4 regions of the Brevibacillus sp. GCM10020057 genome follow, and region 3 is predicted to be linked to each of the others. Evidence: riboswitches for the same ligand, from Rfam matches in the RefSeq annotation. Region 3 holds a riboswitch; each other region holds the start of a gene.
The links. A riboswitch is a leader RNA that binds a small molecule or an ion and turns the genes downstream of it on or off. The one in region 3 is predicted to bind cobalamin.
Positions count from the first base shown of each region.

Region 1 (3,958 bases), on a different contig from region 3:
GGCGCGATGGCCAGACGGTACGCGTGATACAGGCCGTACGTCTGGACAAGCTGCTTCAAGGCTGCCCAATCCTCTGGTGTCGGCACGTGCATGCCGGCAAAAAGCTGCTTGCCTCGCTCCGTCCGCGGTCGATAATCGTTTTCCAGGTATTTGGCAAAATACGTGCCTTTGGCGTACTCCGACTGCTCGAAGCCAAGGAAAGTCGTGCCCCTCTCCCGGGCGATCTGCATGCTCTTTTCCAGCGAGTAGTAATTCATCATCATAAAGAAGGTACGGGCGAAATCTTTGGCTTCCTCGCTCTCGTAGGCGATCTTGTTTTTCGCCAAAAAACCGTGCAGATTCATGGCGCCGAGCCCGACGGAATGCAGCTCGCGGTTCGCCTTCTGGACGCCCGGGGCATTCTCCACCGTCGTCATGTCGCTGACCGCCGTGATGGCTTCGATCCCTTCGTAGACGGACTCACGGATCATTTTTTGCTCCATGACGTTGACGATGTTGAGCGAAGCCAGATTGCAGCTGATGTCGCGGCGGATGATGTCCGGCTCGCCGTAGTTGTTGATCGTCGACGTGTCCTGCAGTTGGAAGATCTCGGTGCACAGGTTGGACATTTTCACAGAACCGATGTCTTTTAAGGCGTGGTTTCTGTTGGCGTTTGTCTTGTTCATGATGTACGGATACCCGGACTCGAGCTGGACCATGGCGATCTTGGTCAACATCTCGCGTGCGCTCATGAGCGTTCTTTTCTTCACGCGGTCGTTGGCGAGCAGCTCTTCGTACATCTCGTCCATGTCCATGTCGTCCAGGTGTCTGCCATACTCTTTATAAACCGAGTACGGGGCAAATACGGTCAGCGGCTTGTCTTCCTCCGCCAGCTTGTAGAACATATTGGGGACGATCAGACCGATGGACAGCGTCTTGATCCTCGCTTTTTCGTCGGCGTTAATCTTTTTGCAGTCGAGAAATTCGCCTACATCCCAGCCAAAAATGTTGTAGTACGCAGCTCCGGAGCCTTTGCGCTGCCCCATCTGGTCGGCGTAGGAGAAGGCGTCCTCCAGCAGCTTGAGCACAGGCATGATACCTTTGGCGGCACCTTCCACGCCTTTGATCGGCTCTCCCCGGCCGCGCAGCTTGGACAGATTGACGGCGACGCCACCGCCGATCTTGGACAGCTGCATGCACGTCCCGAGAATGTAGTTGATCGAGTTGAGCGAATCGTCCATTTCGAGCAAAAAGCACGATACCATCTCTCCCCGCCGGCTCTTTCCGGCATTCAAAAAGGTCGGCGTGGCCGGCTGCAAGCGTTGGTCCATCATGGACACCGCAAGCCGTTTCGCCCGTTCAAAATCTCCCTGTGCCAGCGACAGCGCGACGATCGCGACGCGGTCCGAATATTGCTCCAGATAGTACGCCTTGTCGTCCGTCTTGAGCGCGTAGTCCTTGTAAAACTTCGAGGCCGCCATGTAGGAGGCAAACCGGAACGGCGCTTCCTTCGTCAAGCGGGTCACTTCCTCCACCTGCTCCTCGGAATAGCGCTCGTATACATTTTCGTAGTAATCGTTCTCGATCAGGTACTGCATACGTTCCTTCACGCTGGCGAAGGTCATCGTCTTCGCTTCCACTTCGCGCAGAAACTCCTGCACGGCCTCCCTGTCTTTTTCCAGCTGGTAAAAGCCGTCTTCGCCCCGCTGCATTAATTCATTGTTCAGTTCAATATGCCGCAATCCTGGCCACCCCGCTCGTAAAATGTTCAACATCCCGGATAGTACCGGACAGTTCAAATTTGGATATGATCGGCACCCCGTACTCGCGGGCAATCGTATCCGCGCTTTTGGCAAAGCTCGCTCCCCAGTTGCGGTTGCCGCTGGCAGCGACGCCGCGCAAATAGCGATGGTTGCTTCTGAGGAAGGCGGTCACTTTTTCCGGGACTTGTCCGAAGCCGGTTGTATATGTGACCAGCACAAACGGCTCCTCAATCACCATATCTCCGGCAATTTCTACACTCGGCAAACCAAGCTTCTTGACAAATCGACGGACGTTTCCCGTCTTGGAATCGTACGCGATGAGCATCTGCCCCATCCTTTCTTCCCCGGCAATAGAAAAGCGCACTCGACGTCATGAGAATGTCGAATGCGCAAAAATCCACAGTTAGTTAAATCGACTCGCACAGCGAATCGAGCGCCCGAACACATCCCCTATCTCCCGTAGGTTTTCGTGTCAGCGGCTAGGCAGGTCTCCTGGCTCCAGTATCATGGCTTCATTTCGCCTTCCCGATCCGGTCGATCAGTGGCCTGTACGAGAAATGAAGCTCCTCTGTCACAGTGGCGGGACCGCGTCGGAATCGCACCGACTTCCCTATTAAGTCTCCCAGTTATTTTCTGGCAAGACACCCATCCGCATCAATATGTAGTTGGCAGAAATTACTTTATCTCAATATATCGTGTTCGTCAAGAGAGAGTCGAGAGTTTGCTGGCAGCTGCCGCAAGCGTGCCCGTACCCACAGACAGCAAAAAGAGAGCACCGCCCGCGAGTTTGCGGACGGTGCGCCAATCAAAGCCGACATGAGAAATTATTGCAGGGATTGCACTTTGGTAATCTGCGGCAGAGCCTCGATCGCCGCTACGACTGTCGGGGTAATCTCCTCATCCGTTACCGAGACGAGCAGCGCGTTTTTGCCCTTTTGCTCCCGCGAGACGTTGAGTTTGGAAATGTTGATCTCGTGCTCGGCCAGCTTCCGCGACACATCGTAGATTACGCCGGGATAGTCGATGTGATGCACCAGCAGGCCGTGTGCGCCAGCGGGGATGCGGCATGTGCAAAAATTGATTTCGCTGATGTACACCTCCCGCCAGTCTTGGGCAAAGGTGTACTTGTTGCCGCCTGCGCGAAGGATCGCCAGATGATTGGCGTACTCTCCGGAGCTGTGCTGCACCGGAATGCGCACCCCCAGCCCCTCCAGCAGCAGATTGGAAATTTCTTCCTTTCGTTCATGAGCCAATATGCTCAAGGAAGCTGTCTCCAGCTCAGGTTCGATCCGCGCAATGAGCCTGGCAAGCTCGCGGAGTCCAGCAAATTCGGTCATGTTATTCCCTCACTCTCCCGATATTTCCCCTCTCATCAGGGAAGAATCCACTTTTCCGGTTCTTTCACAATAGAGGAATGGTTTTCGGCGCGATACCAGGCGGTGTATGTCTTCCCATCCTTCGTATATTCAATCCTGAAAATGGTGTTGCCTTTTCCGCTGCGCTCAAACGGGCTCTCGTCCACCGGAACGGCCGTCACGCCGCCGGCCACGATGGTCCCGCCGTTTTCCTCGATCACTTTTTTGATCGTGGCCATCTGTTCCTTGCTCGTCGAGGCCATGCTCATGTAGGCAAGCCCTCCCAGCAAAAGCGCTCCCGCCAAAAAGGAGACGATAATGATTTTCGATTTTTTCGTCGGGTCCACCGCGTTCCCTCCCCCGTTACTTCCGGCTATCCTGGTCCATCAAAGTGACTCGATCAATCGTACCGCCGCCCAGACAGTATTCGCCATCGTAAAAGACGACAGCCTGGCCGGGAGTGACGGCTTTTTGCGGCTTATCGAACACGACTTCGACGGTGCCGCCTTCTCGCAAATGGACCGTAACCCCCTGATCTGGCTGGCGGTAGCGGAATTTGGCCGTACACGTAAACGTAGCAGGCGGCTCCTTGCTGCTGACCCAGCTTACGTCGGTCGCGAACAGGCTGGTGGAATACAGGCGGGGATGGTCGGAGCCTTCGCCTACGATCAGCACATTGCGCTTCAAGTCTTTGTCGACCACGAACCAGGGCTGCCCGGTCGTGCCGTGCCCGCCGCCGATACCAAGTCCCTGGCGCTGGCCCAGTGTGTAATACATCAAGCCGTCGTGGCGGCCGATGACGGTTCCCTCTACGGTCTCGATGTCGCCAGGCTTGGCCGGCAAATAGTTTTGCAAAAACTC
Region 1 is NZ_JBHUJW010000043.1:574,435-578,392, reverse strand. It holds gene nrdE (class 1b ribonucleoside-diphosphate reductase subunit alpha) at 1-1,721, opposite strand, end outside; gene nrdI (class Ib ribonucleoside-diphosphate reductase assembly flavoprotein NrdI) at 1,708-2,067, opposite strand; cobalamin riboswitch at 2,208-2,406, opposite strand; gene ACFSO0_RS16490 (ACT domain-containing protein) at 2,567-3,079, opposite strand; gene ACFSO0_RS16485 (hypothetical protein) at 3,115-3,444, opposite strand; gene mnmA (tRNA 2-thiouridine(34) synthase MnmA) at 3,461-3,958, opposite strand, start outside.
Region 1: linked by a shared signal. The riboswitch ahead of nrdI (class Ib ribonucleoside-diphosphate reductase assembly flavoprotein NrdI) and the one ahead of ACFSO0_RS11085 (energy-coupling factor ABC transporter permease) in region 3 are both predicted to bind cobalamin.

Region 2 (3,958 bases), on a different contig from region 3:
GCCTGTAATCAGTGCGATCATCTGTCCTGCCTCCTTCGGTTACGAGCCGGGCTGCAGCATGATTTGCGGCAGCTGATGGATCGGGTGCTCCATCACAATCGGCTTTATCCCGTACACTTGTTCAATCAGGCTGCTGCGCAAAATGTCGCGCGATTTGCCTACGCTCACCTGCCGCCCCTTGTGCATCAGCAGGATGCGGTCGCAGTACAGGGAGGCCAGATTCAGGTCGTGCAGCACCGCCACCACTGTGACCTGGTTGTTTTTTTGCCAGCTGCGGGCAATGTCCATCAGCTGGATTTGATAGCCGATATCCAGGTAGGTCGTCGGTTCGTCGAGCAGGAGCACCTGCGGCTTTTGCACCAGTGCCTTGCCAAGGGCGACCCGCTGCTTTTCCCCTCCGCTCAGCTCATCCAGCTTCCGCTCCTGCAGCTCTGACAGGCCGAGCATGCGCACGACGTCATCGATCAGCACAGTCGAGTCCTCTCCTTCTTCCCCGAGCCAGTTTTGATAAGGATATCTCCCCATCTCCAAAACCTCGCGCACGCGAAAGCCGACGGGCGGCAGCGCCTCCTGCTCCAGAACGGCCACGATTCGCGCCAGCTCCTTGCGCGCGTAAGACCGAATCGGCTTGCCGCCGAGCAGAATCTCACCCGCGTCAGCACTGGCGACGCCGGAAAGCAGCTTCAGCAAAGTCGACTTGCCGCTGCCATTGGGGCCGATGATGCCGAAAAATTCTCCCGCTCCGACGGAAAAATTTGCGCCACAGACGACGGCTCTCGCGTGATACGCCTTGTGCAGAGACTTCACCTCGATCACCGGTCTACCTCCCTCCTGTCCGTTTGTTCTTTTTCAATAAATAAGCAAAAAACGGCGCTCCGAGAAAGGCGGTGACGACACCCAGCGGTATCTCCGTCGGAGCGAGCAGCAGCCGGGCCAGCGTGTCGGCCCAAAGTACGTAGATGCCGCCAAACACGGTCGACATCGGCAATAGCAGGCGATAATCCGGTCCGACCAGCAGACGGACGAGATGCGGGACGACCAGACCGACGAACCCGATAATGCCTGATATGGAAACCGCCGCTGCCGTCAGCAATGTCGAGACGATCAGCACGACCAGCTTGGTCCGGTCGACGTTCACGCCCAAATGCGCGGCCTGCCGCTCGCCCAGGGCAAACAGGTTCAGGGCGCGCGAGTAGGCAATAAAAATCAGCAAGCCGACGAGCAGGTACGGCATGAGGACGTATGTAAAGGTCCAGCCGCGAAAAGACAGGCTGCCCATCAGCCAAAAGACGATCTCGTTCACAGTCTGGTCAGAGAGCGAGACCATGAACGATACCAGAGAGCCGAGAAAAGCCTGCACGACGACCCCTGACAAAATCAGCGACTCCGTCTGCAGCTTGCCCTGCGTATTCGCCAGCCTCATGACGATCCACAAGCTGCAAAAGCCCGTGAAAAAGGCGACCACCGGCGTGCTCCATTCCCCGAGAAAGGAGATTTGCAGGCCGAACAAAAGGAGGAAGGCCGCACCCACAGCAGAACCGGATGCGACCCCCATCGTGTACGGGTCGGCCAAGGAATTGCGCAAAACTCCCTGAAACCCTGCTCCCGCCAGTGAAAGGCAGGCACCGACCAGAACCGCCAGGACGACGCGGGGGAACCGCACCTTCATGACAATCTGCTCCGCAGACTGCGGCCAGCCCGCAGGGACCAGATCGGAAAAGCCCGGAACCTGATGCAACAGGATCAGCCATACTTGTGACAGCGGCAAGCTGGCTGCCCCGAGCGAGATGCTGATGACGATGGAAGCGACAAGCAGCAGTATACCAGCCGCGCCCCAGATAACCAGTCTTTGCTTCATCTATTTCACCAGATCGGGATAGATCGCCTTCGCTACCTGGATGAGCCCTTGCGTAATGCGCGGTCCTGGACGAGACAAGGTGTCTTGATCCATCCCGAAAATTTGTCCGTCGCGGATTGCCTTGATCTGATCCCAGCCGCTCCGGTTTTTAATGATGTCCTCCAGCTTTTTGCCTGTTTTGTTATCCGTAATCCCGTCCGCGTAGAGGATCACATCCGGATCGTCCTTGACGATTTTCTCCTCGCTGATCGGATTCCAGCCCACGGTGTCGGACGCAATGTTCGTCGCTCCGGCCAGCGTAATCAGCTCGTCCAGGTACTCACCCTTGCCAACGGTCCAGCCCGGCGAAAATTCGAGGTATACTTTTTTCTTCCCCTCCGGCTTCAGCCCTTTTACGGCGTCCTGCACGCGGGCGATGTCCTGCTTCATGCCTGCGACCAGCTGTTCTGCCTGCTGCTGGCGATTCGTCATTTTCCCGATGACCACGATGTTGTTCATGATGTCATCGAGCGTCTTCGGCTGTGTCACATAGACGGGCATGCCCAGCGACTTCAATTTTTCGGCCACCGGTTTCTCCATGGAAATCCCGCCGATCACCAGGTCCGGGCTCTGCGACAGGATCGCCTCCTCGTTTGGCTTCACGACTCCGCCGACTTTCGGCTTTGCTTTTGCCGCTTCCGGGTAGTCATCGAAATCCGAGACACCCACAATCTGCTGATCCAGCCCCAGGGCAAACAAAATTTCCGTCTCGGCTGGAGAGGTAGACACAATGCGCTGCGGCGCTTTCGGAATCTTCACTTCCTTGCCGGTAGCGTCCGTCACCGTCAGTGGATAGACGGTTTCCGTTGCCGCCGGCTGGCTTCCTCCAGATTGGTTGGTGTCCGTTTGCTGCTGTGTGGCATTTTCGGACGGCTGCGCGGTTTGGCTATTTGCACAACCGATCAGGCTTACAGCCGCCACGAGCGGGATGGCCAGCTTCCAAAAACGTTTCATTGGTGATACTCCTTCCTTAATCTCCTGTACGGGTGGACAGGACGGCACGGGAAAGCGATCGCCGCTTTTTTGCCAAACAAAAAACCCTTTGCTCCCGCAAGAGAAGCGAAGGGTCGGCTTTTCAGGTCCCAAATGGCTGGCAGACAAGTGCCCATTTGCACAAGACAATCGATCCGGCCGCTCCTTTCCGCGAAGGAACATTGGCACGCAAGCAAACAGGCAGGTCTCCTGGCTCATGGGCACAAACACCCGATTTACAGTGGCGGGACCGCGCCGGACTCGCACCGGCTTCCCTTTTCACCCCGGCCGCACATGCGGGACGAGGCACCTGTTCACGCTATTCCTATGTGGTTGTCTCCCCCCAACATGATAGCATTCCTTTAGAAAAAAAAGAACCCGAAAACTTGGCTGCGCCGCACCTCAACACCCGTGCCCCTTCGCCCTGGTTCTGCCTTTTCCGGCGCTTACTTGCCTTTTTTCTGCAAATAGTCGACGATGCCCATTGCGCAGACAGACAAATCGAGCGAGAGGATCGCATGCACGTCATGATCGTCCGGCACGCCAAGCGACTTCAGATGAGCGGTGACCTTTTGCAGCAGCCTGTTCGCCAGCTCTTCATGGCCGAGCTCCTGCGCCAGAACAGCTTGTCCTTCCTGTACAAACACGGGCAGCCACTCCGCGATCTGGCGGAAGACGTCTTCTACCCGCTCCGTCATACCGAAATGCCCAAAGTAGATCCGATCCAGCCGCCGCTCGCGGTAGCGCGCGATGGAAGCGAGTGTCTCATCCGGATCAAACTGATTCGGCGAGGTGGACGGCAGGAACAGGTGAATCCCGTCCCTGGACAGCTGCGGATAGTAGACTCCTGCCGTATCTCCGGTGAACATGCCGTTGCTGACCGGATCGTAAATGCTGAAATGATGCTTGGCGTGACCCGGGGAATCGAGGAACTCCAGCACACAATTCGGCCCAATCTGCAGCGTCTCCCCGTCCGCCCGCGTCAGCAGCCGCTCCTGCGGTATGGGGACGATCGGGTCGAAGAACGAGTCAAACTGCTCTCCGTACACCGCGCGCGCCCCTGCAATGAGACGGCTCGGATCGACGAGA
Region 2 is NZ_JBHUJW010000043.1:31,377-35,334, reverse strand. It holds gene cobU (bifunctional adenosylcobinamide kinase/adenosylcobinamide-phosphate guanylyltransferase) at 1-21, opposite strand, end outside; gene ACFSO0_RS13725 (ABC transporter ATP-binding protein) at 40-816, opposite strand; gene ACFSO0_RS13720 (FecCD family ABC transporter permease) at 821-1,858, opposite strand; gene ACFSO0_RS13715 (ABC transporter substrate-binding protein) at 1,859-2,851, opposite strand; cobalamin riboswitch at 3,053-3,198, opposite strand; gene ACFSO0_RS13710 (MBL fold metallo-hydrolase) at 3,316-3,958, opposite strand, start outside.
Region 2: linked by a shared signal. The riboswitch ahead of ACFSO0_RS13715 (ABC transporter substrate-binding protein) and the one ahead of ACFSO0_RS11085 (energy-coupling factor ABC transporter permease) in region 3 are both predicted to bind cobalamin.

Region 3 (3,958 bases):
ACACAGATCCACTCCGCCCACTCGAAGGCGATGTCCATATCGTGCGTCGCCATCAGGACGGTCGTGCCGCTGCGATGGATCTGGTCCAGCTCGCGGAGCAGGTTTTTCGTCTGGTAGCGGTCGAGGTAGGCCGTCGGCTCATCGAGCAGCAGCAGCTCAGGCTCCAGGACCATGACGCCTGCCAGTGCCAGACGGCGTTTTTGCCCCAGGCTCAAGTGGTGAATGGGCGTTTCCGCCAGCTCGCTCATGCCGAATGCCTCCAGCGCCTTGCCTACCTTTTCCCGGATGGTGTCGGGCGGCAGCTTCCGGTTCACGAGACCGTAGGAGACGTCCTCCGCCACCGTACTGGCGATGAGCTGGTGCTCCGGGTCCTGAAAGACGAGACCGACCTTCTGCGTCATCTCCTGCAAAAAGGAGCGCTTGTAGACGAACGGCTTCCCCCTCCACCGCACCTCTCCCTGCCTGGGCTGGAGAATGCCGTTGGCGTGCTGGAACAGCGTCGACTTCCCGCAGCCGTTTCGTCCGAGCAGCACGCATTTTTTCCCCTCCGGAATCCCGAAGCTCACCCCGTTCAGTACAGACTTCTGTCCGCCCGGGTAGGTGTATTGCAGATCAGAAAATTCCAGTAACCACGATGTCAAAATGGCCAACCTCCCGTCAAACACTCCAGCAGCACCAGCACGATGCTCCCGAGCACAGATTCCCGTTCGTAGCGCGGGGAACGGACGTAGGTACAAAGGCTCTGCACACGCAGGCTCTCCCCGAATCCTCGGGCCGCCATCCCCATGGCCAGCGACTGGTATTTCCGCATGGCGCGGACGAACAGCTGGCTCGCCAGCATGCCTGCGTCACGCAGCAGCGCGCGAAACTCCCGGTGTCCTCCGCGGGACCGCTGCGCCACCCACAGCTGGTAGGACGTGTCCAGCAGGACGAAAATAAACCGGTACATGATCATCAAAAGGTCCGTGAGCAGCTCCGGCAGCCCGATCCGCCGCAAAACCTGCAGCATTTCCGAGAACGGAACCGTAAACAGCAGAAACGAAAAACAGGCGAGGCTGGCCAGGATGCGGGTCAGCAGCGTCAGCGCCCGGTGAACGGACACGGGAGCGATGTAGAGCGCGTGCGAGGCTCCCATCTTCCACGATACCACCGCGTCTTGCGGGGGACCGCCAGCCGCCCCGCCTGCCAGATCAAAAAGCAATGCCGGCAGTCCGGCCAGGAAAAAGGACAGCGGCAAAACCAGAAACATCAGGTGCGCCTTGAACGGAATGCGGGCGTAGCCGACCACCCACACTCCCATCCAGAGGAACACAAGCAGCTGCACCAGCGAATGCCCCGTCAAAACCAAAAGCAGCAGCACGCTGCCAAACAGCAGCTTGTGCGCAGGCGGCAAATGCCGCAAACGGTTTTGATAGGAAAGGGAATCGAGCTGCTGCCAGTTCATTTCTTCGCCTTATCCGCGCGGCCTTTGTACAGTCCCACCGCATAGCCTACGACTCCCGCGCCGAGCGCCGCCTGCACCGCGAACAGCAGGCCCTCCGTCTCGCCTCCTGGCGGCTCGAGAAACGGATGGAACCACGGCTGATAGGCAGGGGCAATCTCCTTGATCGCTTCTTCTGCCGCGCCATCCGCCCCTCCGAATTCGGAATCCTTGATGAACAACAGCGGAGCCACAGCCAGCACGACGACACCCAGGACAAGCAGCCAGTTCATTCCTTTTTTCACAGCGATTCCTCCCGTTTCAGCAGGCGCAGCTGCGCCAGTTCATTTGCGTTGTACGCTTGCAGCCAGTTCCAGACGAGCACCGTCAGCAGCCCTTCGCTGATCGCCAGCGGCACTTGCGTGATGGCAAAGATGCCCGCGAATTTGCCAAACGAAGCCAGGACGCCGCCTTTCGCAGCCGGAAAAGCGAGCGCCAGCTGGAGCGAAGTGACGACGTAGGTAGACAAATCAGCCAGGGCCGCTGCCGTGAACACGGCGAGCCGCTGCTTGCCGCTGCGCATGATGAGGCGGTATACGCCAGATGCGACCATCGGGCCGACGACGGCCATCGACACGGCGTTCGCGCCCAGCGTCGTCAGCCCGCCGTGGGCCAAAAGCAGCGCCTGGAACAGCAGCACCATGCTGCCGAGCACGGTCATCGCCAGCGGGCCGAACATGATCGCCCCCAGCCCCGTCCCTGTCGGGTGAGAGCTGCTGCCGGTCACAGAAGGAATTTTCAGCGCGGACAGCACAAAGGCGAACGCCCCGGATACCCCAAGGAGCAGCTTCATCTGCGGATGCTCCTTGACGATCCTGCCTATGGAACGCAAGCCAAAGATAAAAAACGGCAGGAACACGACCCACCAGAACAGCGCCCACGACATAGGCAAGTACCCTTCCATGATGTGCATGGCGTGTCCGGTCTGCGGTTCATTTACCATGAAATAAAGTATAAATCCGACCATCAATAGACCGTCTGTTACAAATCGAGATCGATTCATGTGCACACTCCTCCCTGCTTCTCCCATTTTCATCCGTTCTGATCTTGCCGGAAAACGGACCTGCCGAAAAACCCGGCCGCACCGCCCCTCTTGTGCCCAAAGGGCGTGTATCTCGCTCTCCGGCTTCGTTCGCGAAGTCTCGCGATGCTGCGCTCGTGCTGGTACGAAAAAAAGCCTCATCCCCATAGTGGACGAGACTTGTGTACATGCAACAACAGACTGACCGCGCAGCCCTATTGCCAACTGTTCACCTCTCCTTTCCGCGAAGGTTTTCCGGTGTGGCATGAGGTAGGTCTCCTGGCTTCCAGATCGATGCGCTCTTTGCCCTTCCCCATACACGTATGAGTGGATTGCTTCAAAGAGAACTCCCTGGTTACAGTGGCGGGACCGCTCGGGACTTTCACCCGATTCCCTGTTACCCCGTATGTGCTGTCACATACAGGCACCTGATGCCGACGATATGCAATTATTGGACGTTCCTGATTGTCCATCACTATTATACTGCAACTGGCTGAAAAAGAGAACGATAGGGAAAAGCAAGAAGCTGCGCCCCGTCGATAGCAGGCGGCACAAAAAGACCGATGGCTCCTTTGCCGAAGCCATCGGCCGCTACGCTCCCGGCTATTTCGCGTCTACGCCAATCGCTTCGCTCAGGTGGGAAAAACCGTCCCGCTCCAGCAGGCGCAATAGCTGCTTGTTGATTTGCTTGACGATTCCCGGCCCTTGGTAAATCATCCCGGTGTACACCTGGACCAGGCTCGCCCCGGCACGGATCTTGTCGTAGGCATCTTGTCCTGTGAAAATACCGCCCACGCCGACGATCGGCACCATGTCTCCTACTTCCTGGTAGATTTCCTTCACCCATGCCGTCGAGCGCTCCGTCAGCGGTCTGCCGCTCAATCCGCCCGCTTCCTCCGCACGCGGATGGCCTGCTACTGCTTCGCGGGACAGCGTCGTATTCGTCGCAATAATCCCCGCGATGCCCTCTTCGACCGCCGCGTGCACGACATCGTGCATCTGCTCGTCCGACATGTCAGGCGCTACTTTCAGGAGAATCGGCTTTTTCTTCACGCCCCGACCTTCCAGCTCCGCCGCTTTTTCCCGAACGGCGCGAACGAGCACGCGCAGGCTCTCCGTCTCCTGAAGGTCGCGCAAGTTCGGCGTATTCGGAGAGCTGATGTTGATGACGAAGTAATGGCCGTACGCATACAGCATGTCCATGCATTTGCTGTAGTCGCTCGCGGCTTCTTCGTTGGGCGTCACCTTGTTTTTCCCGATGTTGATGCCAATCGGCACGTCGGAATACGCGAAGTCTACCAGATGCTGCGAGGCGAGATAGGCGCCGTTGTTGTTGAAGCCCATCCGGTTGATGACGGCCTGATGCTCCGGCAAGCGAAACAGCCGCGGCTTTGGATTGCCCGGCTGCCCTTGCGGCGTGAGCGTCCCCACTTCCACAAAGCCAAAGCCAAGCGCTC
Region 3 is NZ_JBHUJW010000034.1:146,025-149,982, forward strand. It holds gene ACFSO0_RS11070 (energy-coupling factor ABC transporter ATP-binding protein) at 1-641, opposite strand, end outside; gene cbiQ (cobalt ECF transporter T component CbiQ) at 638-1,444, opposite strand; gene ACFSO0_RS11080 (energy-coupling factor ABC transporter substrate-binding protein) at 1,441-1,725, opposite strand; gene ACFSO0_RS11085 (energy-coupling factor ABC transporter permease) at 1,722-2,483, opposite strand; cobalamin riboswitch at 2,754-2,948, opposite strand; gene ACFSO0_RS11090 (quinone-dependent dihydroorotate dehydrogenase) at 3,105-3,958, opposite strand, start outside.

Region 4 (3,958 bases), on a different contig from region 3:
TTGATCCTCCACGGAATGCCCGCCATGACCGCGTAGACCGTCTCGGCTTGCCGCGCCGCCAGCTGGTTGACATCCCCCAGCACGTCAGCGAACCAGCGGCCCAGCCGGTTCATTGCCACGCCGCCGAGACCGACCTCGCTGGTCACGGCGATAACCGTCTGGCTCTCGCCGCGCTTCGCCACAGCAGCGAGCCACTCCTTTGCCTCGCGCAGCACGTCCCGCGAGATCGCTTCGCTGCGCCACTGCTCCTCGGGCACGCTCATCAGCCGATTGCTCACCCATGTCGACAGACAATCGACGAGCACGACTTCATAGTTCGCGGACGCTTCCAGCGATTCCGCCAGCCGCCCGCCCGCTTCCAGGCAGCCCCAGCTTGCAGGCCTGCGAGCTTTGTGCCGAGCGATGCGCAGAGACATTTCTTCATCCCACGCTTCTCCCGTAGCCACGTAGATCACCGATTCGCTCGTCCGCTCCGCCAGCTCTTCCGCGAAGCGGCTCTTGCCGGAACGGACACCTCCCGTCACCAGAATGACACTCACTCGGCCCACCTCCCCTCGCGCCAGACGTCACGCAAGGCCGCCGTCAGCCGCTCGTTGTCTGAGCGTCCGCGCACCGCGATCCGCACATCATGGACAGTCAGCCCCGGATACATGGCGCAGCTCCGGACGAGGATGCCTTTTTTGCCAAGCATCGCCTGCAGCTGTTCTGCTGTCCTGTCCGCCGGCGTGCGCAGCAGCAAGAAGTTCGCCTCGCCCGGCCACACCCGCCAGCCCAGCTCGCTGCGAATAAATCCGGCGAGGTATTCCCGCTCGCGAGCGATCAGCGCCCGCGTCTGCCGCTCATACGCCTGCTCCGCGAGGCACAGCTCTCCTGCCCGCAGCGCCAGCGCATTGACGCTCCAGCTCACCTGTTTGGCGCGCATCCGCCCGATCACCTCGGGCTGGGCGATGGCATAGCCGAGCCGCAACCCGGGAATGGCGTACATCTTGGTCATCGAGCGCATGAGAATGACGCGGGGATAGCGCTCCAGATTGCTCGCCAGCGTAAACTGCCGCTCCTCCTGCACGAAGTCGAGAAAGGCTTCGTCCACGACCAGCCACGTCTTCGTCTCTTGCGCCCAGTCCGCCATTTGCCGCAGCTCCTGCGGCGTGTACAGAATGCCTGTCGGATTGTTCGGCGAGCCGACGAAGACGAGATCGCTCGCTTCAAACAGACGGTACAGCTCATCTGTGTCCGGCTTGAAGCCCAGCTCCTCCCGACCGCAGCAGCCGATGACCTGGGCGCCGAACTGCCGGGCCAGCTGGGCGTATTCGGAAAAGCACGGGTACACCACGCCGACCGTCTGCGGCGCGAGGCCGAGAATCGCCAGCGCCATCGCCTCCGCCGCCCCGTTCGCGGGCAAAAGCCACGCTTCCGGCAATTCCAGACGTGCGGCCAAAGCCTGACGGAACTGCCGATGACCGGGGTCCGGGTATCGCGTGACCTCCGCCAGCGAGGCGAGCAGCATTTCCCGGACGCTTGGCGGCAGCCCGAGCGGATTGATGTTCGCGCTGTAGTCGAGAAAGTCGCCCGGGGCCACGCCGAACCGCTGCGCCGCCGTCCACAGGTCGCCGCCATGCCCGTACGTCTCCAGCACGCCCATCAAAATTCGACCCCCAGCACGGCGGGAATGCCTTCGTCGTAGTAGTGCTTGATTGGCTTCATCTCCGTCACCAGGTCCGCCATCTCGATGATTTCCTGGCGCGCGCTGCGTCCCGTGATGACGAGATGGATATGCTTCGGCCGGCTTTTGATCGTCTCCAGCACATCCGCGAGCGGCAGCACGTCGTCAATGGGAAAGCTGTCGATGGCCAAAGCGTTGTTCAGTTCGTCGAAAATGACGACATCGTAGGCGCCGCCGAGCAGCCGCTCCTTCGCGTACCTCCACGCCTCCTGCAAGGCTGCGCGATGCTCCTCGGGCGTCTTCGTCCACGTAAAGCCGCTCCCTTTCTGCACGATCTCGATTCCGATCTTGTCAAAGACGATCTTCTCCCCGTACGTCCGCTCCGGCGACTTGATGAACTGCACCACCAACACCTTTTTGCCCCGCCCGGTCGCGCGAACCGCCAGCCCGAGCGCTGCCGTCGTCTTTCCTTTACCGTCGCCTGTATACACCAACAGCAGTCCGCGTTTTGCCTCTTGTTTTGTCATTGGGAATCCTCCAAAAAAGTTGATGGGACTGCTTCATGCAAATAAAAACGCCTTGTTCTCCTTCTTTTACGAAAAAAGGAAAGCAAAGCGCGGATGGCAGCATGCAACAATCCTCACCTCTTCCTTTGACCCGAAGGAAATCAGTGCACACACAAAACAGGCAGGTCTCCTGGCTCGAGCGTCATCACCCTTCTTCTCCTTCCCGCTCCCGATTGGGCAGTGGATGGCTTGCGCCGTGAAGATGGGCTCCTCTCATACAGTGGCGGGACCGCGTTGGCTTTTCACCAAACTTCCCTTTTAACCTTGCCTTCCGCAAACGACATTCACAGAAGCAAGGACCTGTTTGTACGATACATATTCATCTGTCGCGTCCGTCTATGACAGGCACTTGTTTTAATAATAGCAAATGACGGTCGGGATTCAAGCAAAAGCTGGGGAAAAGGTGCTTGCCGTCTGGGCGGCTACTGCTGCTTTTACGAACAGAATGCCGATTACGAGTGCCCCGCGAGCGGTCCACAGCTTGCAGCGGCGCTCGTATGGCGCGTCTGCTCTCTCCTTCTGGCAAGCAATATACTTCTTGCAGAAAATTAACTATAATTTCAGTTAACGAAAAACTGGTTTGCCGCTGCCATTTTCTGAAGTCAAACCTGGCAAAATCAGCAAGGAAGTGAACCCGATGAACATTCCACCGATTCCGGCAAATCTCGACGACCAAACCGCCTGCCCCCCTCCTGCCAGCGAATGCGGCGAGCCGATGGTCCCGCTCACGGGTTACAGTCCCCGGATCGCCATCTATCCCGCCTACTACCACCTCGGCTACAAGGGTGCACAGCCGGAAGTCTACTTGCGCAAAGGAGCCGCAGAAAGACTGGCGCTCGCTGCCGGACTGCTGCCGGCAGGCTATCAGCTGGTCGTGCTGGACGGCTGGCGGTCGCACGAGGTCCAGTCCTCACTGTACGAGGGCTTTCGCCAATCCTTGATCGCGCAAGGCTGGACGGACGAAGAAGCCATCGTGGAAGAACTGCGCAAATTCGTCGCCAAGCCTTCGACTGATCTGGAAAAACCGTCCCCCCATCTCTCCGGAGGAGCCGTCGATCTGACCATCACCGGACCGGACGGCTGGCTTGCGATGGGGACCGATTTTGACGATTTCAGCGAGTTGGCCGAGACCCGCCACTTTGAAACCATCGCAGCGCCGACGGAAAAAGAAAGGGAAATCCGCGACAACCGCCGCCTGCTCTATCACGTGATGACCCAGGCCGGATTCACCAACTACGCGCAGGAATGGTGGCACTACGAATACGGCACCCGCTCCTGGGCGTGCCAGACAAAGCAGCAGCCCTTCTACGGCGGCATCTTGTCCCTGCCGGAAAGTATGGAATAGCTTTACGCCTTCTCATGTTTGATCCGCGCGTCCAGCACGAAGTTGCCAAATGGCAGCAGCGACGCGATAAACGCGCCTGCGACTTTCCAAACCGACCATCTGTTTGTCATCGTCACATGAGCCAGGGCGAGCACATAGAGCACGAAAAGCAGTCCATGCAGCGAGCCGGCAATTTTTACCGCAGCGGGCATGTGCAAAAAATACTTGAGCGGCATGGCAATCCCAAGCAGCACCAAATACGAAATGCCTTCCATAATACCGATTACACGAAATCGTCCGAGAGCTGAATGTAACATAATCAGATACCTTCCTTAGAACATGTAATTACCATCATTATAAATAAATAACGATCAAAAGTATGGTCATCGTCCAATGTTCACCATT
Region 4 is NZ_JBHUJW010000009.1:13,000-16,957, reverse strand. It holds gene cobU (bifunctional adenosylcobinamide kinase/adenosylcobinamide-phosphate guanylyltransferase) at 1-539, opposite strand, end outside; gene cobD (threonine-phosphate decarboxylase CobD) at 536-1,642, opposite strand; gene cobO (cob(I)yrinic acid a,c-diamide adenosyltransferase) at 1,642-2,190, opposite strand; cobalamin riboswitch at 2,333-2,547, opposite strand; gene ACFSO0_RS03085 (M15 family metallopeptidase) at 2,867-3,574, shown strand; gene ACFSO0_RS03080 (DUF3817 domain-containing protein) at 3,577-3,870, opposite strand.
Region 4: linked by a shared signal. The riboswitch ahead of cobO (cob(I)yrinic acid a,c-diamide adenosyltransferase) and the one ahead of ACFSO0_RS11085 (energy-coupling factor ABC transporter permease) in region 3 are both predicted to bind cobalamin.